4 regions of the Streptomyces sp. NPDC031225 genome follow, and region 4 is predicted to be linked to each of the others. Evidence: riboswitches for the same ligand, from Rfam matches in the RefSeq annotation. Region 4 holds a riboswitch; each other region holds the start of a gene.
The links. Region 4 has a riboswitch for cyclic di-AMP ahead of ACZ48Z_RS11355 (M23 family metallopeptidase). Riboswitches for the same ligand answer to the same signal wherever they lie in the genome.
Positions count from the first base shown of each region.

Region 1: another riboswitch for cyclic di-AMP. It lies ahead of ACZ48Z_RS04675 (transglycosylase SLT domain-containing protein); the one in region 4 lies ahead of ACZ48Z_RS11355 (M23 family metallopeptidase).
Region 2: another riboswitch for cyclic di-AMP. It lies ahead of ACZ48Z_RS27575 (C40 family peptidase); the one in region 4 lies ahead of ACZ48Z_RS11355 (M23 family metallopeptidase).
Region 3: another riboswitch for cyclic di-AMP. It lies ahead of ACZ48Z_RS36460 (M23 family metallopeptidase); the one in region 4 lies ahead of ACZ48Z_RS11355 (M23 family metallopeptidase).

Region 1 is NZ_JBVIHJ010000002.1:390,769-395,883, forward strand. It holds gene ACZ48Z_RS04670 (polyprenyl synthetase family protein) at 1-637, opposite strand, end outside; cyclic di-AMP (ydaO/yuaA leader) riboswitch at 1,297-1,473, shown strand; gene ACZ48Z_RS04675 (transglycosylase SLT domain-containing protein) at 1,476-1,958, shown strand; gene ACZ48Z_RS04680 (HAD family hydrolase) at 1,962-2,774, opposite strand; gene ACZ48Z_RS04685 (LacI family DNA-binding transcriptional regulator) at 2,866-3,894, opposite strand; gene ACZ48Z_RS04690 (carbohydrate ABC transporter permease) at 3,922-4,800, opposite strand; gene ACZ48Z_RS04695 (carbohydrate ABC transporter permease) at 4,797-5,115, opposite strand, start outside.
Region 2 is NZ_JBVIHJ010000017.1:120,115-125,229, reverse strand. It holds gene ACZ48Z_RS27585 (ATP-dependent Clp protease proteolytic subunit) at 1-612, shown strand, start outside; gene ACZ48Z_RS27580 (hypothetical protein) at 620-925, shown strand; cyclic di-AMP (ydaO/yuaA leader) riboswitch at 1,303-1,473, shown strand; gene ACZ48Z_RS27575 (C40 family peptidase) at 1,477-1,950, shown strand; gene ACZ48Z_RS27570 (DUF6328 family protein) at 2,045-2,647, shown strand; gene ACZ48Z_RS27565 (ATP-binding protein) at 2,855-3,313, opposite strand; gene ACZ48Z_RS27560 (helix-turn-helix domain-containing protein) at 3,528-4,388, shown strand; gene ACZ48Z_RS27555 (DUF397 domain-containing protein) at 4,399-4,620, shown strand; gene ACZ48Z_RS27550 (8-amino-7-oxononanoate synthase) at 4,661-5,115, opposite strand, start outside.
Region 3 is NZ_JBVIHJ010000028.1:20,808-25,922, forward strand. It holds gene ACZ48Z_RS36450 (PrsW family intramembrane metalloprotease) at 1-126, shown strand, start outside; gene ACZ48Z_RS36455 (aldo/keto reductase) at 152-1,099, opposite strand; gene ACZ48Z_RS36460 (M23 family metallopeptidase) at 1,164-2,195, opposite strand; cyclic di-AMP (ydaO/yuaA leader) riboswitch at 2,207-2,363, opposite strand; tRNA gene ACZ48Z_RS36465 (tRNA-Met) at 2,701-2,774, opposite strand; gene ACZ48Z_RS36470 (alginate lyase family protein) at 2,829-4,052, opposite strand; gene ACZ48Z_RS36475 (hypothetical protein) at 4,160-4,411, shown strand; gene ACZ48Z_RS36480 (class II glutamine amidotransferase) at 4,425-5,115, shown strand, end outside.
Region 4 is NZ_JBVIHJ010000005.1:371,643-376,757, forward strand. It holds gene ACZ48Z_RS11350 (exo-rhamnogalacturonan lyase family protein) at 1-1,874, opposite strand, end outside; gene ACZ48Z_RS11355 (M23 family metallopeptidase) at 2,077-3,009, opposite strand; cyclic di-AMP (ydaO/yuaA leader) riboswitch at 3,012-3,176, opposite strand; gene ACZ48Z_RS11360 (alpha-galactosidase) at 3,480-5,115, opposite strand, start outside.

The DNA.
Region 1 (5,115 bases), on a different contig from region 4:
CGAGGCGCTCGCCGTACTGGGTCAGGACGTCCACGACCGTCTCGTCGGCGCCGGACATCATCGCGCCGAAGCGGCACGCCACCGCGACCAGCGAGCCGGTCTTGCCGCCGAGCACGTCGAGGTAGTGCTCGACCGGGTCCCGCCCGTCCTGCGGCCCGGCCGTCTCCAGGATCTGGCCGGTGACCAGGCGCTCGAACGCCTCCGCCTGCACCCGGACCGCATCGGGCCCGAGGTCGGCCAGGATGTGCGAGGCCCGGGCGAACAGGAAGTCGCCGGTCAGTACGGCCACCGAGTTGCCCCAGCGGGTGTTGGCGCTTTCGACACCGCGGCGTACGGCGGCCTCGTCCATGACGTCGTCGTGGTAGAGCGTCGCGAGGTGGGTCAGTTCCACCACGACGGCCGACGGCACGACGCCCGGCGCATAGGGATCCCCGAACTGGGCGGCGAGCATCACGAGGAGCGGGCGGAAGCGCTTTCCACCGGCGCGCACCAGATGCTGGGCGGCCTCCGTGATGAAGGGGACCTCGCTCTTGGTGGCCTCGAGCAGTCCCTCCTCGACAGCCGTCATGCCGGCCTGGACATCGGCTTCCAGAGCCTGGTCCCGCACGCTCAGCCCGAACGGCCCGACGACGGTCACGAGGGGTCTCCTGTCTGCTGGTGTCGATTGGCGGTTACACGGAATGTCGATAGGTCGCTGCCATCACTCAAGTCAGCGTATCCGGTCACCTTTGGATCACCGATAGCGCCCGCCCTGTCCATGCCGGGCGGTATCGGATCACGGCCGGTATGTTTTTGATCATGCGAAAAGAATAGATATCTATCGATTTGTAGGGAATTAATCGTTGGTGTCCCGATCCGACCCGCCAGCCCCCTGCCGTCCGCCGACCACTGCCCGCAGGTCCGTGAGCGCTCCTCGTTCAACACGTGCCCTGCGCGACTCCACCCACGCGTGAGCGCGCGAGCTTCCTGCGACACCGCCCCGGGTCCACCGGACGTCACGGAGGTGGACCTCAGGAGCGGGCGGTTGACTACGAGTTGAGCCCACTTGACCGTTTCACCCCTCTTGCGCACGGGCGTGACTTGGCTCACTCGATCCGGCGGACCGTCAGGTATCCGGAATGCACCGATCCGCCTTTTCCAGTGCACCAGTTGAGGCTTGCTGTCGCAAAGGATCAAGCACCTCAAATGCCCCGTACCAAGGTCAATAGGCACGCCATGTGAATTCGCCACTTGTTCCGGACATGTGCTCTCGCATACGTTCCCGGCCTGTCGGGCGGACGCCGAATCCTGCCACCGCCCGTACATCCACCGAGAACCGCGGCAGGAGCGGGGGACCCAGGTAAGTCGCCGGATCGGGATGTCTTCGGACATACCGGCACGGCTCGGGGTGAAGTCATGCCTTTTGCGGGCGTGGCCGGGCAACTCCCCGCCCGAACCCGACAGCTCACCTCGCAGGCGAAGGAGAGGACTTCACCATGCCTGCTGCCGCTCAGCACCGCACCCCCCGCAAGAGCCGTCTCGTCCGCAAGCTCGCCGTACTCGGCACGGGAGCCGCCGTACTGGCACTCCCCCTCGTCGGCGCGACCAGCGCGTCCGCGGCCACCCCGACCGTGCAGACCGCGACCACACTCGGGTACGCCAACAACCTCGACGGCTGGATCCGGGCCTCCCTCGCCGTCATGGCGGAGCACGGGATCCCCGGCTCCTACAACGGCATCTACCGCAACGTCATCCGCGAGTCCTCCGGCAACCCCTGGGCCATCAACAACTGGGACTCCAACGCGGCCGCCGGCACCCCGTCCAAGGGCCTGCTCCAGGTGATCGACCCGACCTTCAACGCGTACCACGTGTCCAACACGCTGTGGGACCCGTACGACCCGGTCGCGAACATCACCGCGGCCTGCAACTACGCGGCCCAGCGGTACGGGTCGATCGACAACGTGTGGGGCGCGTACTAGGAACTACGCCTCACTGAACAGTCTTTCGAGGACGACGGCGACGCCGTCGTCCTCGTTCGACGAGGTCACCTCGTCGGCCACGGCCTTGAGTTCGGGGTGGGCGTTGGCCATCGCGACGCCGTGGGCCGCCCAGTCGAACATGGGGATGTCGTTGGGCATGTCCCCGAAGGCGATCGTCACCTCGGGCCCCAGGCCCAGGTGTTCGGCGGCCAGCGCGAGACCGGTCGCCTTGGTGATGCCGCATGGCTGGAGTTCGACGGTCCCGGGCCCCGACATGGTGACCGTGGCCAGCGAGCCCACCACCGAGCGCGCCGTCACCGCCAACTCGTCGTCGGACAGGTAGGGGTGGCGCAGCAGCACCTTGCTGATCGGCTCGCACCACAGGTCGTCGCGCCGATCGACCCGCACCGCGGGCAGCGTGGGGTGGGGCATCAGATACCCGGGCTCGATGAGCGTCAGCCCGTCCACGCCGTCCTGGTCCACGGCCGCGTACACCTGCCCGACCTCGGCCTCGATCTTCCCGAGGGCGGTCTCGGCCAGCTCCCGCTCCAGGGTCACCGACCACAGCAGACGGTCCGCGCCGGCGTCGTACACCTGCGCGCCCTGCCCGCACACCGCGAGCCCCGTACTGCCCAGGTCGTCGAGGAGCGGCCGCACTCTGGGCGCCGGCCGTCCCGTCACGACGAGATGCCGGGCCCCGCCCGCCGCCACCCGCGCGAGCGCGGCCAACGACCGGTCCGAGAGGGTGTCGTCGGCGCGGAGCAGCGTGCCGTCCAGGTCGGTGGCGACGAGTGAATATGCGGGGGAGGCGGCCATGATCAGAGAATACGGATGGTTGGCCCCTGCGACTCGACGCGAACCGGACGGCTGCTGCTTTCACATCCGTTGACGTGTGTTCCGGTTCCGGTTACGCCGAGTCCCGGATCACGAGTTCCGTCGGGAGGATCACCCCGGCCGTGTCCTCGCCGGCGATCTGGGCGAGGAGCATGCGGACCATCTCGGCGCTGATGCGGTCGAAGGGCTGGCGCATGGTGGTGAGGGCGGGGGCGATGGCGGTGGCCGCCGGGGAGTCGTCGAAGCCGCCGACAGCGATGTCACCGGGGACCGAGCGCCCGGACTGCTGAAGGACGCCCACGACCCCCAGGGCCATGAGGTCGGACGCGACGAACACGGCGTCCATGTCGGGTGCTTGGGCCAGCAGGCGCCGGGCCGCCCGCTCGCCGCCGCTGCGCCGGAAGTCGCCCTCGACGACGAGCGCCGGGTCGTAGGGCAGGCCAGCCTCGGCGAGCACGTCCCGGTAGCCGGCCAGCCGGTCGGGCCCGCCCGGCATGTCCAGGGGCCCGGTGACCATGCCGACGCGGCGCCGGCCGCCCTCGATCAGATGGCGGACCATCTCCTGCGCGCCGTCGCGGTCGGCGGCGGCCACGTAACTCACCTTGGAGCCGAGCCCTATCGGCTTGCCGCAGACCACCAACGGGATCCCGGCCTGGTGCAGTTCGGCGGCGACCGGGTCACCGCTGTGGTTGGAGAGCAGCAGGACGCCGTCGACGTGGCCCGACGTGATGTACCGGGTCAGCCGGCGCCGGTCGTCGTCGCTCTCGGCCAGCATCAGCAGCAGCGGGATGTCGAACTGGGCGAGCCGTTCGGTGCAACCGCGCAGCAGGACGTTGAAGTTGGGGTCCTCGAAGAACTTCTCCTGCGGTTCCGTCAGCAGGAACGCCACCGAGTCCGACCGGCCCGTACTCAGGCTGCGCGCATGCCGGTTGACCACGTACCCGGTCTTCCTGATGGCGGCCTCCACGGCCCGCCGGGCGGCCGGCGAGACGTAGTGGCCGCCGTTCAGGAAGCGGGAGACGGTGCCCCGCGACACGCCGGCCTCCCGGGCCACGTCGTGGATGGTGGGAGGCCTGCGGCGGCCGTTCGCACTGGTGGTCATGGTCCTCGTTAGCAAGAGAAGGGTTGTTCAGGCCTTGACCGAGCCGCTCAGCAGGTCCAGGGACCAGAACCGCTGGATCACCAGGAAGAGCCCGATCAGCGGCAGGATCGCCAGCAGGCACCCGGTGATGACCAGGGTGTACAGGGCGGGCTGCGAGGCGCCCTGGGCGAGCAGCGTGTAGAGGCCGAGAGTGATCGGGAACTTCTCGTCGTCGGCCAGCATCACGTACGGCAGCAGGAAGTTGTTCCAGATGCCGACGAACTGGAAGAGGAACACCGTGATCAGGCCCGGCATCATCATCGGTACGGCGATCCGCGAGAAGATCCTCCACTCGCTCGCGCCGTCCATGCGGGCCGCCTCCATCAGCTCGGTGGGCACCGAGGCGGCCGCGTAGATGCGGACCAGGTAGACGCCGTACGGCGAGAGGATCGACGGCAGCAGCATCGACCAGTACGAGTCGGCCAGGCCCAGCTTCGACAGCAGCAGGTACTGCGGTACGGCGAGCACGATGGACGGCACCAGGACGCCGGCCAGGATCATCTTGAAGACGGCCTCACGGCCGCGGAAGGCGAACCGGCCGAGCGCGTAGCCGCCGGCGGCGGAGACCGCGGCGGACAGCAGGGCGCCGAAACCGGCGTAGAAGGCGGAGTTGGCCATCCAGCGCCAGAAGATGCCGTCCCGGTAGTCGGTCAGGTCCCTGATGTTGTCGAAGAAACCGGAGCCGGGCGCGAAGGTGAAGGTGGAGAAGAGCTCCGACCGGTCCTTGGTCGCCGCGATGACCACCCAGGCGATGGGGATCAGGCAGTACAGGGCGCCGAGGAGCAGCACGATCGTCGGCACCCAGGCGGTACGCCGTGTCTTGTCGGCCCTGCCGGTGGTGTCGGCGGTGAGGGTGAGGGGGGTCATGCCCGGTCCTCCCGGGTGTAGCGGTCGGAGATGCGCAGCAGGGTGAAGGAGAGGACGAACGTGGCCAGGGCCAGGACGACCGCGGTGGCGGAGGCGCCGTAGATGTCGGACTGCAGGAAGGCCTTGTCGTAGATGGCCATCAGGGGGCTCCACGAGCTGGGCAGGCCGTTGGTGAGCGGCTTGAGGGCCATCGGCTCGGTGAAGACCTGGAGGGTGGCGATCACCGAGAAGAAGAAGGTGAGCACCAGAGAGGGCAGCACGATCGGGATCTTGATCTTCAGGGCGATGTGCAGGTCGCTCGCGCCGTCGATCCTG
Region 2 (5,115 bases), on a different contig from region 4:
GTCCTGCCCGAGTTCCATGAGCGCACCAGTTCCGGGCACAAGACGACGGATCCGTACTCGAAGCTCCTGGAGGAGCGGATCGTCTTCCTCGGGACGCGGATCGACGACACCTCGGCGAACGATCTGATGGCGCAGTTCATGTACCTCGAGTACCAGGACCCGGACCGGGACATCGCGCTGTACATCAACTCCCCCGGCGGCTCGTTCAGCGCGATGTCGGCGATCTACGACACGATGCAGTACGTCAGCTGCGACGTGGAGACGACGTGCCTCGGACAGGCCGGCTCCTTCGCGGCGGTGCTGCTGGCGGCGGGCACCCCGGGCAAGCGTTCCGTGCTGCCGGGCGCGCGGGTGGTCATCCACCAGCCGGCGCTGAACGAACCGGTGCACGGACAGGCCAGTGACCTTGCCATCCAGGCCGACGAACTGCTCCGTGTGCGGGACCGCCTGGAGGAGATGCTGGTCCGGCACACCGGGCGCAGCGCCGAGCAGGTGAGCGCGGACATCGAGCGGGACAAGATCCTGGACGCGCAGGGCGCGCTGGACCACGGCCTCGCGGACGCGATCGTCCCGAGCCGCAAGGCGTCCCGCACCACGCCGGGCGCGAGGTGAGCCGCGGATGCTGCCGGATCTTCCACCGCTGCCCGCCCTCACGCGCGCCGAGGGCGAGCTGATCGACCGTTATCTCGACGTGGTCGACCTGCTGGGCCGGATCAATCCCGCACGGCACGAGGACACCTACGGCGGACTGCGCGCGGCGCAGGCGCTGGTGAGCAGGGCGACGGAGTTGCGCGACGCGCTCGCGCTGATGCACCGCCGGGGCGAGCACGAGATGCACGCCGCGACGCTGGCGCGGGCCCTGCGAGTCCTGGACGGCGAGCGGCGATCGGCGCGGGTCACCGTCCCGCCCGGCCCCGACAGCTGACGCGTCCGCAGCGGCCCGGGCGCCCCGGGGTTCTGACGGGACGTCCGGAGCGCGGTTGAAACGGACCAGACGGCGTACCCCCTATTGGAGGAGGAGCGGCTCCTTTTTCACGACCGGAAAGGTCGCGCAACATGTGTAGCCCCTGAGCGGAATGAGGACTTCCTGTGCTGGTCCGGGGGTCCTTGGGCCCCTCGACATCCTTCGATCGCTCACATGTCCACCAGAACGAGTGAGTGGTGAGTAACGCCACAAACCCCCGGTTCTGTTGGGTTTTTCGCACTTCTTTGCGCCAAGATCCCTGTCTGACGACAAGCCCCCGCCGCAGCGGCGGGGCGATCCGGGCGGACGCCGAGTCCTGCCGCCGCCCGGATGACCGGTCGACAGAGGTGCATCGGCAGGAGTGGAGGACCCAAGCACGACGGGTCGCCGGAACGGTCACGCCATGACCGGGCCGAGCAGCCCTTGGGGTGAAGCCGCGTCAGCGGCCGGGCAACTTTGTCAGCCCGAATCCGACAGGTCATCCTTCACAGGCGGCTGACGAAGGGTTGCGCATGTCTGCGCTCAATCGTGTTCCGTCGCTGATGGTCCGAGCCGGTACGGCTTCGGCACTGACACTCGCCGCTGTGGGCGGCTCTGTCGTGATCCCGGGCGTCGCCGCCGACGCCGCGGCCGCCACGCCGGCGACGAAGGCACTCAAGGTCGCGGCCTCCAAGAAGGGCTCGCCGTACAGGTACGGCGCCACGGGGCCGTCCCGCTTCGACTGCTCAGGGCTCACGCTGTACTCGTTCAAGAAGGCGGGCAAGAAGCTCCCGCGCACGGCGGCCCAGCAGTACAACAAGACCCGGCACATCTCCGCGGGCAGCCGCAAAGCCGGTGACCTGGTGTTCTTCCACTCGGGTTCGAACGTCTACCACGTCGGTCTCTACGCCGGGAAGGGGAAGATCTGGCACGCCCCCAAGACCGGGGACGTGGTGAGGCTGCAGAAGATCTGGACGAAGAGCGTCTGGTACGGCCGGGTCAAGTAGCACCCCCGAGGGGGTGACGGCGCCCTGACCGGACGTCATCCCCTCGGGTCTCCCGGGACGCGTGGCACAGGCCCAGGTGGACACCCGCACTGCCATGGCCGGCCACCGCCCGTGCACCGCCCGCAACGAGACCCCGCTGGAGCGCGCCGACCGCAACTTCGGCGAGCTGCTCCAGGAACTGCGCGTCACCCAGACCGGGGTGCAGATCCTCTTCGCCTTCCTGCTGACCCTGGCCCTCACCCAGCGCTTCCCGTCGCTGGACGCCTTCCAGCGCGCCACCTACGTCGTCACCCTGCTGCTCGCGGTGCTCGCCGCGGCCCTCTTCACCGCGCCGGCCGCCCTGCACCGCTCGCTCTTCCAACGGGGCGCCAGGGCCCGCATCGTGCAGGTCTCCTCCCGGCTCGCCACGGTCGGCATGGGCGTTCTGGTGCCGGCGTTCACCGGGTCGGTGCTGCTCGTCGTGGACGTGACGACCGGCCGGGCCGGCGGTGTGGCCGCGGGTACGGCGACCCTGCTGGTGTGTCCGGGCCTGTGGTGGCTGCTCCCCCGACTGGTGTGGCGGGCGGGGCGCGCCGCGGATCACGGGACGGACACCCCGCACGCGGTTCCTCGGCCGCCGGACCGCGTGCGGCTCAGGCCGCGAGCCACGGCCCGGCCGGGAGCGGCACCCCGGGAACCGTCGGCGCGCCTGCGGTGACCCTCTGCTCAGCAGGGTGCCGGACCGCCCGACTCGGGCAGGGGACATACCGTCGGTGCGGATGGCACCCCGGGACACACGCCGGTGCCGGCAACGGTGGCGCTGACGGCGGCCGCCGCGGGGAGGACGCAGTCGCCGGAGGGTACGCGCCGCGCCGTACGCCCTCGGTCGCCCACCGGGCCTACGGGGCAGAGACGTGGCCGTGGCTTACGGCTCCTGCTGCCCGGCCGCCGTGACCGGCTGCGCCGGCACCGTCCACGGGAGTTCGATCGAGACGGTTTTTCCGCCCTCCCGGGTGGGCCTGACTCTGAGCTTGCCGCCGTACTCTGCGGCGAGCCAGCGGATGATCACCATCCCCCGTCCGTTATCCTGCTGGACCGCTGCCGGAAGACGCTTGGGGAAGCGGGGGTGGCTGTCGGTGACCCCGATACGCAGGTGTTCGTCACGGTCCAGCTCGATGTCCACCGTGAAGGTGGGTGACTGACCGAAGGTGTGCTGTACGGCGTTGGTGGCGAGTTCGGAGACGATGAGCCGGACGGTCTCGGCGACGTCGGTGACCGGTGGCAGCCCCCACTCCGCGAGTGTGCTCAGGACATAGGTGCGGGCCGCGGAGACCGAAGCGGGTTCGCTCGGCAGAGTGACGGATGCTTCCAGGTGGTCTGCCATGGCGACGTCGTCCCTTTCCCACAGGACCGGAGTCCGACACAGTGCGGATGGTTCGAGTACGGTCCCGGACTGGTGGTTCATCGTCAGAGTGCCATTACCGAGGCGCCGACGGGTGCTGATCCACCAAGATATGCATATATCTGTCGCTCGAAGCGGTGAACTCTGCGACGCGAGACCGTATTTGGGCGGCTCGTAGGGAGTAAGGAGCAGCGCCATGCAGCACGGTCCTGCGGTGCGCCGCCGGAAACTGGGTGCCGAACTGCGTGCGTTACGCACGAACGCGGCGCTCACCAGCGGTGAGGCGGCCCGGCTCGTGGGCTGGCACCAGTCGAAGGTGAGCCGGATCGAGACCGGCGCCAGCGGGGTGAAACCGGCCGATGTGCGGTTACTCCTGGATGCCTACGGCGTGCTGGACACGGATCTGCGGGAGCTGCTCCTGGTGCTGGCGGGCTCCGACGAGGGCGGCGGCCGGCACCACTGGTGGCATGCGTACCGAGGTGTCCTGCCGCCGACCTACCGGGACTTCATCAGTCTGGAGTCCCAGGCGAGCGCGATGCGCACCCTGGAGACCTCGGTCGTGCCCGGACTGCTCCAGACGCCCGAGTACGCCCGCGCGGTGACCTGGGCCTCGGTCGGCGGCCTCGACGACGAGCGTCTCGACGCGCTGGTCGAGGTCCGGCTGGCCCGGCAGGACGTGCTGCGCGGTGAGCCACCCCTGGAGCTCAGTGCCGTCCTGGACGAGGCCGTGCTGCGGCGGGAGGTGGGCGGCCCCGAGGTGATGGCCCGGCAGCTGAAGAGACTTGTGGAGGCGGCCCAGCTGCCTCAAGTGCGACTACAGGTACTGCCGTTCACGGCCGGGGCGCATGTGGGTATCACCGGGCCTTTCGTAATCTTCTCATTTTCGCGCACATCTGATCTGGATGTGGTTGTTCTCGACCACTTGACGAGTAGCCTCTACCTCGAGCGGAAAGAAGACCTCCAGGCCTACACCGAGGCCTTCAACACCCTTCAGTTCCACGCCCTTTCGCCCGAGGACTCGTTGGATTACATCGCCGGGATAGGTGACGGCGCGTAAGGAGGCACCAATGTCAGCACTGCCTCGGTACGTATCTGCCAGTACGGAACTGCCCGAAGTGCGGTGGCTGCGCAGCAGCTACAGCACCGGAGCGAACAACTGTGTCGAGACCGCGAAGCCGTCGTCCGGGCCATGGGCCGGGCTGCTCGCCGTGCGGGACTCCAAGAACCCGGACGGACCCGCGCTGCTCTTCTCCCCCGAGAGCTGGGCGGGTTTCACGGCCGCGTTCTGACCGTTTCAGTCCGTCCGGCGCACGGCCGTGTCACGCCGACTCATGGTCGTGTTCCGCCGATCACACGCACAGCGCGTTCGATCTGCGCCTCGGAGAGGTCCGCGCGGGCGGTCAGCCTGAGCCGTGAGATGCCGTCGGGCACGGAAGGGGGCCGGAAGCAGCCCACGAAGAGCCCGGCGGCACGGCAGTCGGCCGCCCACTGAACGGCCTCCTCCGGAGAAGGCGCGCGCACCGAGACCACCGCGGCGTCCGGACGTACCGCTTCCAGACCCGCGGCGGTCAGGCGTGCGTGCAGTGCGGTGGCCACCTCACGCGCGCGTGCGGCCCGCTCGGGCTCACGGCCGAGCAGCCGCAGGGCCGCGAGGGCGGCTCCCGCCGCCGCGGGCGCCAGTCCGGTGTCGAAGATGAACGTCCGTGCCGCGTTGACCAGATGTTCGATGACCCGTGCGGGGCCGAGCACGGCACCGCCCTGGCTGCCGAGCGACTTGGACAGCG
Region 3 (5,115 bases), on a different contig from region 4:
TGGCCGGTGTACGGGGTGTACGGGTATCCGGCGCAGCCGGCCCAGACCGTCCAGCCGTTCCGGATGGCCCCGCCGGTCCACTATCCGGCGGCGCCGTATCCCGCGTACAACCCGTACCGGACGTAGGGCCGCGCGGCCCCTCCGTGGCAGGTCAGGCCGACGCCTGCGTCAAGCGCGTCAGCTCCGCCTCGGTCAGCACCAGGTCCGCCACCCCGACCAGCGCCGGCAGCTGCTCCACCGTGCGGGCGGACGCGATCGGCGCCGCGACCGTCGGCTGGGAGGCGAGCCAGGCGAGGGCGACCGTGGCGACCGGGGCCCCGTGGGACTCGGCGATCTCGTCGAGCGCCGCGAGGACCTTCTGGCCGCGCTCGGTGTCGAGGTGCTTGCCGGCGCCGGCCCTGGCACGGGCGCTGTCGACCGTGGCACCGGGACGGTACTTGCCGGTGAGGAAGCCGGAGGCGAGCGCGAAGTACGGGACGGCGGAGAGGCCCTCCTGCTCGGCGACGGCCTGGAGTTCACCCTCGTAGGTGTCGCGCGAGACCAGGTTGTAGTGGGGCTGGACGGCCACGTACCGGGCCAGGCCCTCGCGGTCGGAGAAGGCGAGGGACTCCGAGAGCCGCTCGGCGGAGATGTTGGAGGCCCCGATGGCCCGCACCTTGCCCGCCGTCACCAGTTCGTCCAGCGCGCCGATGATCTCCTCGACGGGGATCTCCGGCTTGTCGAAGTGGGTGTAGTACAGGTCGATGTGGTCGGTGCCCAGGCGCTGCAGCGAAGCCTCGGCCGCAGCCTTGATGTTCGTCGCGGACAGGCCGGGGAACTCGGGGTGCTGGCTGACCTTCGTGGCGATGAGGACGTCGTCGCGGTTGCCGCGGGCCGCGATCCACCTGCCGATGATGGTCTCGGACTCACCGCCGGAGTTGCCGTCGACCCACGCCGAGTAGGCGTCCGCGGTGTCGAGGAAGTTGCCGCCCGCGGCGGTGTACGCGTCGAGGACGGCGAAGGACGCGGCCTCGTCGGCGGTCCAGCCGAACACGTTGCCGCCGAGGGAGAGCGGGAAGACCTCGAGGTCGGAGGAGCCGAGCTTGCGAAGAGAAGTCATGTCCCTCATCAACGCAAGCACCGGACCCTGTTCTTCCGCTACGGCCGCAAAATCGCCGTAAACCTCAGGGGTTGAGCCCCTTGCTCCGCAGCCACGACATCGGGTCGATCCCGGTGGCCGCACCGCCGGGGTGGACCTCCAGGTGCAGGTGCGCGCCGGTCACGTTGCCGGTGGCGCCCACGCGGCCGATGACGTCACCGGTGCCGACCTTCTGGCCGACGCTGACGCTGATCGAGGACTGGTGGCAGAACCAGAGCTCGGTGCCGTCGTCGAGGGTGAGGATCGTGCGGTAGCCGTAGGAGCCGGCCCAGCCGGCCTCCGTGACGGTGCCGCTGTGGATCGCCTTGATCAGCGTGCCCGTGGGCGCGGCGAAGTCGAGGCCCGTGTGGTAACCGGAGGACCACAGGGAACCGGCCTGACCGAAGGTCCCGGTAATGGTGTACGAGGAGGTCGGCAGCGTGAACTGCTTGGCGAGCTCGGCCAGACGCGCGGTCTCGGCCTTCTTCGCGGCCTCTTCCTCCGCCTTCTTCTTGGCGGCGGTGGCCTTCGCCTGGGCCTCCTTCTCCGCCTTGGCGGCGACCGCGTCCGCTTCCTTCTGGGCGGCGTCCGCGACGGCCTTGGCGGCCTTGACGTCGATCTGGTCCTGCTGCGTCTCGGCCTGGGCCAGGATGCGCGAGCGCAGCACCTCACCGGCGTCCGAGGTCGAGGTGCCCTTGGTGGTCGCCACGGAGGCGGTGACGACACTGCTGAAGGCGCTCGTGTCGTCCGCGGAGGAGCCGGAGCCGTCCGAGATGAGCGAGCCCACGGAGGGCAGGTCGGGCATGGAGATGGAGACCGGCGGCTTGCCGGTGTTGGCGCTGGCCATTCCGCCGGCGCTGACGGCGGCTATGACGCCGACGCCCAGAACCGTGGAGCTGCGGGCGAACCCGCCGCCGCGCTGCTTGGCGACGCGATGCCGGCCGCGTACCGGAGCGAGGGACTCCGCGGTCGGGTTCCACTCACCGAGCAGCGCCTCGTCGTCGGCACGGTAGCCGCCGTATACGAGGGTGTCGCTCGGGACGTAAGGCGCCTCGGGGGCAGGCGGGTTGGACGCCACGTGGGCGTGCTCCTTTCCTTCCTTCTCGCCTACCGGGTTAGCTGACGGGTTCGGAGCAGGAAGGTCTCCTACGCGCGTAAACCGCCGTGCTGCCACGGCGAAATACGAGCGATTCACCCCAAGTTGGTGGTTCCCCGGTTTCCTAGCGGAATTCGGCGCGTGAGCACGGAGCCGTCTCTTGTGACGGCTGGGACGACCGCGCTGCGTTATCGAACGTTAATAGACCCGGGGGCCCGATTCCAAGCCGTTCCCCTTGATCATTAACGAAATCCCGCAGGACTTACGGCCCATGACCGGCGAAAAACGGGCGAGTTGACCTCGCCTCAGACAACTCACAGGTAGTGACGGCATGTCAGTTCGGCGCGGAGGGCGCTCGACTGCTCACAACGAGTTACACCACGTCAGTCGCACGGGCCGCTGCACAGGCACTCGGCGAGACGGGGTGGGCCGGGAAAACACTCAGGGCCGGATTCCAGTGAACTGGAATCCGGCCCTGAGTCTTCAGTAGCGGGGACAGGATTTGAACCTGCGACCTCTGGGTTATGAGCCCAGCGAGCTACCGAGCTGCTCCACCCCGCGCCGTTGTGTTCACTACTGTACGCCATCCGCGGGGTGCTTCGCGCCAGAGGTGTCTCAGCGGCCGGGGTTCCCGGCGTGGGTGAGGGTCTCCCAGGAGACGAAGAGAGCGTCGGTGCCGGCGGGCCGGGTCTTCACCGCGAGCCTGTGCGCGGCCGGGACGGGGACGCCGAGCCGGTTCTCCAGGTGGTTGAGGGCGACCTCCAGGTCCGGGCCCATGGTCCGGTCCACCTTCCCGCCGCACAGCCAGGCGGGCGCGGCCTCGCCGGCCTGGTAGCGGGCGTGGAGGGCGAGCGCGGCCCTGAGCCGGTCCTCGACCTCGCCGTACAGGTCGACGCCCTGGTGCCAGGCGGTCTCGGCGACGTGCGCGGTGGCGGCGAGGGAGTACCCGACGTGCTTGAAGTTGCGGCAGGTCTCCTGCGAGATCCCGTCCTTGAAGGTCGTCTGCTTGAACCAGTAAGCGGTCAGCTTCTGCGGGGTGTTGACGGTGGAACCCCGCGGGGTGAGCGGGACCTTGCCGTCCTTCTCCAGATAGAAGTACGCCGGTACGCGCTCGCGGAACCGCTCCAGGGCGTGGTCGAAGGCCTTGTGGTCGTTCAGGAAGACGGCCATGCCGATGGCGGCGTCGGTCATCACCAGGTCCCAGTTGCCGTTGTAGTCGGGGACCTTCTGGGTGACGGTCGGCAGGTAGGCGGTCCGCAGCATGTGCTCGAACCGCCGGACGCGGTCGGCGGGCCACCCCGCCCTGTCGGCGTACCGGATGATCTCGGCGGCCCGGGCCCAGGTGGAGCCGGCCCAGCCGGTCTGCAGCCCGGAGTCCTCCTCCGTGTGCCGCCTCATCGTCGCCGACCAGGCGTCCATGATCTCCCTGGCCTTCACGGCGTGCTGCTGCTTGCCGGTGACGCTGAACAGCAGGGCCTGCGTGTAGGCGGCGATGGCGTCCTGCCGCTCCTCCACGCACCCGTGCGCGGGCCGGTCGGCGTGGTCACCGCCGGGGCAGTCCACACTCGCGTACGGCTCGGGCCGGTACTTGTACGACCCGTACTTGCTGTCCCGCATGGCCAGATACGCCGACAGCCACGGCTGCTTCCCCGCCGTGACCCTCTCCCGTACGGCGTCCAGCTGCGCCTCGCTGACGAGCACACCGGGGTGGGTGAAGCCCGCGTCCGGGGGCAGGGCGCGGGCCATCGTGCGGGTGTGGGTGCCGGCGGTGCCGCAGGAGACGAGCAGGGCGGCGAGCAGGGGCGCGAGCAGCAGGGCGGGGGCGCGTCGTGGGGCCATGGGGCCAGGGTCGGACGCCGGGGGGTGCGACGCAGGTCCGGTTGGGCCGAACGGCCGGGTGGACCGGGCGTACCGTGGCGCCCCTCACGGGAAACGAGGAGGAGCCCATGACCGCAGCCGAGGAGCACCCGACGGAGATCGGCAAGCGGGACATCCCGCTCTCCGGCGGCCGGACGCTCCGGGTGACCGAGTTCGCCAACGGCAGCGTCCGGCTCGCCGTGCACGCCGGGTCCCCCTATGTGGTGACGGTCCTGGAGCAGATCGACGACGGGGTCATGCTGAAGCTCTCTCCGGGGCGCGAGGGCTCGAACGCCCACCGGAACTGGGTCCGCGACCACGGTGGGGACAGCCCGTCTTAGTACCGTCGCGCCCATGTGCCGCCTCCTCGGTGTGGTCACCCGCGCCCCGCTCCCCCTCAGCACCGCCCTGGGCGACCTCGCCGCCCCCTTCACGGAGTTGAGCCGGGAGCACGGTGACGGGTGGGGGGTCGCGACCCTGCCGGGCCAGGACGGCGCCGGACCGCGGGTCGTCAAGGGGACCGGGCGGGCCGTCGGCGACGAGCTGTGGGACCGGGCCCTGGCCGGGACGCCCACCGACGCCGCCGTACTGCACCTGCGGATGGCGAGCCCCGGACTGCCCGTCGTGCCGGGCAACACCCACCCGTTCACCGCCGACGGCCTCGCCTTCGCGCACAACGGCTTCTTCTCCCCGTACGACGCGCTCGACGGGCTCATCGACCCCGCACTGCTCGCGGGAGCGGCCGGGAGCACCGACTCCGAGCGGTTCTTCCTGCGCGTGCTGACCCTGTTGCGGGCGAGGGGCCCGGTCGACGCCCTCGCCCGGGCCGCCGACGACATACGGTCCCGCGCGGCCTTCGCGAGCCTCAACTGCCTGCTGCTGACCGGGGATGCGCTGTACGCGTACGCCGACGAGGACCCGGAGTCCGAGGTCAGCCTGCGGCGCGGCCCCGACTTCTTCCGGTTGCGGTACCGGGCCGACGGCGAGCGCGTGATCGTGGCGTCGAGCGGGGTGCCGCAGCCGGACGGGGCGTGGCGGGTGCTGC
Region 4 (5,115 bases):
TGGCGGGTGCCGAGGCCCGCCCACTTGCCCAGGTGGTAGACGTCGACCTCACCGGTGTGCCGGGTCATCGCCTCCGCGAACCGGAACGCCTCGGCGGAGCCGGTGCGCAGGAAGTGGTACCAGAGCCAGAGGTCGGTGCCCAACTCGGAGTTGTCCCAGGCGAATCCGCCGACGTCGTAGCGCCAGACGTGCCGGTCGTTGTCGTAGGTGTGCTGGACGTCGCCGTAGTCGAGGAAGCCGTACCAGCGGCGCTCCTCGCGCTGGTCGCGGTAGTAGGCGAACAGGTCGTCGAGGTGGTCCTCGATCGCCGCGCGGGCTTTCGAGGAGCGGTCCACGGGCGTCCAGTCGCCGAACACGCCTGCGGAGCGCAGCCGTTGGGGCGAGGCCGCCAGCAGTGGAGGAGCGGCCACCGCCTTCGCCTGAGCCGCCAGAGCGGCGGCGGAGGGGGTCTTCTCCAGGGCCCAGAAGGTCAGTTCACTGGTCCGGGCGATGCCGTACGGGGTGCCGAAACCGGGCTCGTAGTCCTCGTACGTGATCTCCAGACCGCCGTCGGACTGCTCCTCGTAGGTGTCCTGACCGAGGCCGTCGTGGTAGAAGCGCAGGTCGAGGGGCTGGGCCTCGGGCGAGTAGAGCCAGAGGGTGACCTCGGCGGCGTCGGAGGCCGCACCGCGGACGTCCAGCTGGGTGGGGTGGCGCTGCCAGAAGTCCCTGAGGCCGAAGGAGAGTCCGCCGCTCGCGCCGCCGACGTATCCGAAGCCGCCCGCGCGCTGTCCGGCCGCGGCCGTGATCCAGCCGTACCCGGCCTTCGTCCGCTTGCGCACGTGGTAGCCGTCGGCGGTCGGCTGGGTCAGCGTGTAGTCGCCCCACCGCGGGATGTACGCCAGCCGGCTCGCCACCCGGGTGTCCCAGGTGGCGGTGTCCGGCAGTCTCTCGCCCGCGATCTGCGCGGCCCGCACCGCGGCGCCCGGGTCGCGGCGCAGCCCGGTGACGCCCTGGACGGCCTCGCTGAACAGTCCGCCGCCCGAGTCGGCGAACCGCACATGGCGGTCGTACGGCTGGTCGCTCAGCGGCACGGTGAAGCGGACACCGAGCCCGCGCAGGAAGTCCCCCTGGTCGGACCCGGGCCGCTGCTCGCCGTCCCAGACGAAGGTGTGCACCAGGCGGAAGGATTCCGCGCCGGCGGAGAACGCGAACCGCAGCACGAAGGGCAGCCAGGCCCGGCCGCCGTGCCGGTGCCGGCCCTCGACCCGGATCACGGCACGGACGGGCCCCTCCTGCTCGACTGCGATCTTCTCGATCCGGCCCGCGAAACCGTCGAGGTCCGTGCCCTCACGCACGGACTTCTGCCGCAGGGCGACCAGCCGCCCGTCCCTGGCGATCTCGGTCGTACCGCGCCTGATGCTGCGCACGACGGTGTCGGAGCCCTTGGTCTCGAAGACGGCGGTGATCACGCCGGTCGACACCTCGATACGGCCGCCTCTCCGGCCCACCTCGACGCGGTGCCCGGGGGCGGCCGGGCTGCCCGCGCTCAGTACGTAACGGTCGGCCTTCGGCGCGTCGGGCGCTATCGCGTGCGCGGTCCACTTCACCGAACCGTCTGGCCAGTAGCCGGTGACCCAGCTCTGGACCGGGACCTCGTCGCCGCCGGAGGTCGCGAGCCGGAACGGCTGCTCCGGGCGGTGGGTGCCACGCGCCCAGGGCACGCCCCAGGTGGCACCGGCGTGGACGTCGGGGGCCGAACCCTCCAGCCAGTGGAGTTCGGTGGCGTCGCCGTCCGCCGCTGTGGCGGCGTGGGACACGGCCCAGGAGAACTGGGTGAGGGCTGCCGCAGCTGCGGCGCCCTTGAACACGGTGCGTCGGTCGACGCCGGACACTGTGACCTCCGAAGGCCTTAGAAAGCGCTTGCACAGCTACGGAGTTCACTCTGTCCCCACCCTCCCTCACCTGTCGACGCTCCGAGCACGTCTGCCACACGACCGCAATGAAGTGATCATGAACGCGCAAGGACACTCAGCAGGGAACACCGAAGGCCGGACCCGGGGATCGGGGTCCGGCCTTCGGTGGCACAGGGGGGCGTCAGCCGACGGCGACGCCCTTCGAGCGGAGGTAGGAGACCGGGTCCACGTCCGAGCCGTAGTCCGGCGTGGTGCGGATCTCGAAGTGCAGGTGCGGGCCGGTGACGTTGCCGGTCGCGCCGGAGAGGCCGATCTGCTGACCCTCGGTCACGGTCTGGCCGGCCGAGACGGAGAGCTGGGACAGGTGGGCGTACTGGGCGTAGTAACCGTCGTTCAGCTTGATGACGACCTGGTTGCCGTAGGCGCCGCCCCAGCCGGCGGAGACGACCGTGCCCGCGGCCACGGCCTTCAGCGAGGTTCCGGTCGGGACGACGAAGTCGACGCCGGTGTGGTAACCGCTGGACCACATGGCGCCCGCCACGCGGTAACCGGTACCGATGGTGGCACCCGTCACCGGCAGGGTGTAGCCGCTGGAGCCGGTGGTGTCGGAGCTCTGGGTGGCGGCCGTCGCGTTCGACGACTTCGACGCGGACTTCTCGGCCTTCGAGGAGGCCGAGGAAGAGGAGGCGGAGGAGCCGGTCTTCGCCGTGCTCGTCACGCTCCTCTTGCCGATCGAGAGCTTGAGACCGGGGTGGATGAGCGAGGGGTCGTCGCCGACCGCCTGGCGGTTGTCGGCGTATAGCTTCTTCCAGCCGCCGGTGACGTTCTGCTCGTCGGCGATCTTCGAGAGATAGTCACCGGTCCGCACCGAATAGGTGCGCACGGTCGCGGCCTTCTTCTTCGCGGCCGCCTTTTCGGCGGTCTTCTCAACGGCCTTCTGCGTCACCGGAAGCGACTGAACGGCCTTTTCCGACACCGACTGCGAGGTGGCGGCGTGGGCACCGGTGGCCCCCATGAGCGGGAGGGCGAGTGCGGCACCCCCGGTTCCGGCGACGGCTATCGAGCGGGTGAAGCGCTGGGGCTTCGGACGGCGGTGCTTACCCTTCGCGGGCATGGTGAATTCCTCTCCGGCGCCTGCGAGGTGAGCTGTCGGGTGCGGACTGGAGATGTCCGGCCGCGCCGAGGCGCGACTTGACCCCAAGCCTGTTCCGGAGACCGGAACAGGCGGTACTGCCTGTGGGTCCCCCGCTCCTGCCGTGTACGGGTGAGTGTGTGCGGAATCCGTTCGGCGGCAGGATTAGGCGTCCGACCGGATCGGAGGTGAACGTAAGCGAGCAGGACGCAAAGGGACAAGTGAGTGGTTCCCTGTGAATGCGTTTCTGTTGATCGCTTACGGGAATAAGCAGTCACCCTGCGTGAATCGGAAGCCCGATACCCGGCCCGAATCCCCTTGAAAACCATAAGAATTACGTGAACATGACGAGCGACACACCGTCACGGATATGACGCTCCTCACGTCATGAATTCACAGGAACTCACACCCCGGAAGGAGTTGGAAGGAATCCATCAATTCGGACAGAAGCCCTAGATGCGGCGGAGTCGGATAACCGTCGCATCGAGGTCACCACGCAAACCGGTGGAAAGTCCGTGATGCAGCAATACGGCCCCTCGGTGCACTTCGCCCGTTTCAGGGCATTCATACGATGCCGCCGGGTCGAGTCCGCGCAGCCGCAACGCCGGTACGGGCTCGCCGTACTGCTGCGCCTGGAGCCAGGCGAGGACGACGGCCTCGTCCCCGAGGACGTACTGCACGGCACTCGCTCCGCCCCGCGGAGGCCGCAGCCGGTAGAGGTCGCCGCGCTGCACCACGGGCCGGATCTCCTTGTAGAGATCCACCCACCGCCGGGCCTCGGCGAGCTCCTCCTCGGTCCACTCCTCAAGGTCTCCGCCGACGCCGAGCACCCCGGCCATCGCGCTCACGAACCGGAACCGAAGAGAGCTCACCCGGCCGTTGAGCTGGGTGTTGGGGCTGTCCGTGACCCAGGCGGCCATCACCCGCGCGGGGTGGATCTGACTGAACCCGTGCTGGATGACGAGCCGGTCGAGCGGGTCGGTGTTGTCGGAGGTCCACACCTGGTCGGTGCGGCTCAGCACCCCGAGGTCGATCCGGCCGCCGCCACCCGAGCAGGACTCGAAGGCAACCCCGGGGTGAGCCTCCCGCAGCCGGTCCAACAGTGCGTAGAAGCCGCGCACATGGTCGACCCACAGACGCTGCGGGTACGGGTCGCCCGGCCAGCCCGCGTCGGTGAAGCAGCGGTTGAAGTCCCACTTCACATAGTCGACCGGGGCCGAGGAGAGCAGTGTGTCCAGCTGCTCCCACAGGTACTCCTGGACGTCCTCACGCGCGAGGTTCAGTACGAGCTGATTACGGAACTCCGTCTGCTTTCGCCCCGTCTGGTACTGCACCCAGTCCGGATGGGCGCGGTACAGCTCGCTGTCCGGGTTGACCATCTCCGGCTCGACCCAGATGCCGAACTGCATGCCGAGCGCCCGCACGTAGTCGCCGAGCGGCTTGAGGCCGGCGGGGAAGCGGTCGGGGTTGGGCGCCCAGTCGCCGAGCCCGGCCCGGTCACTGGTGCGGGCGCCGAACCAGCCGTCGTCGACCACGAACAGCTCGACGCCGATCGCCGCGGCCCGCCTGGCGAGGGTGCCCTGCTGCTCCTCGGAGATGTCGAAGTTCGTGGCCTCCCACGAGTTGAACAGGACCGGCCGGTCCTGGTCCGCGTCCGGGATGACGTACGCCCGCTGGTAGGCGTGCCAGGCCCGGCTCGCGCCGCCGAAGCCGCCGTCGCTCCAGAGGCCGGCGAAGACGGGGGTGGTGAAGGACTCCCCGGCCGCCAGGCTCAGCAGTCCCGAGTCGTCGTAGCCGGCGCCGCCGGTGATCTGCACGCGCGTGTCGGCGAGTTGGGCCACCGCGATACGCCAGGACCCGGACCAGCCGAGGGCACAGCCGTAGACCTCTCCGCGTTCCTCGGTCGCGTCGGTGTCGAGGGCGACCCACGGCAGGTGCTGGTGCCCGGTGTGGCCGCGGCGGCTGCCGATGACCTTCTCGCCGTAGGTGAGGGGGGTCTGGGTGAGCTGGGACTCGGCGGCCCAGCGGCCGTGCAGCTGGGAGAGCCGCCAGCCGTCCTCGCGGTCGGGCAGGGTCCAGGTGGCGGAG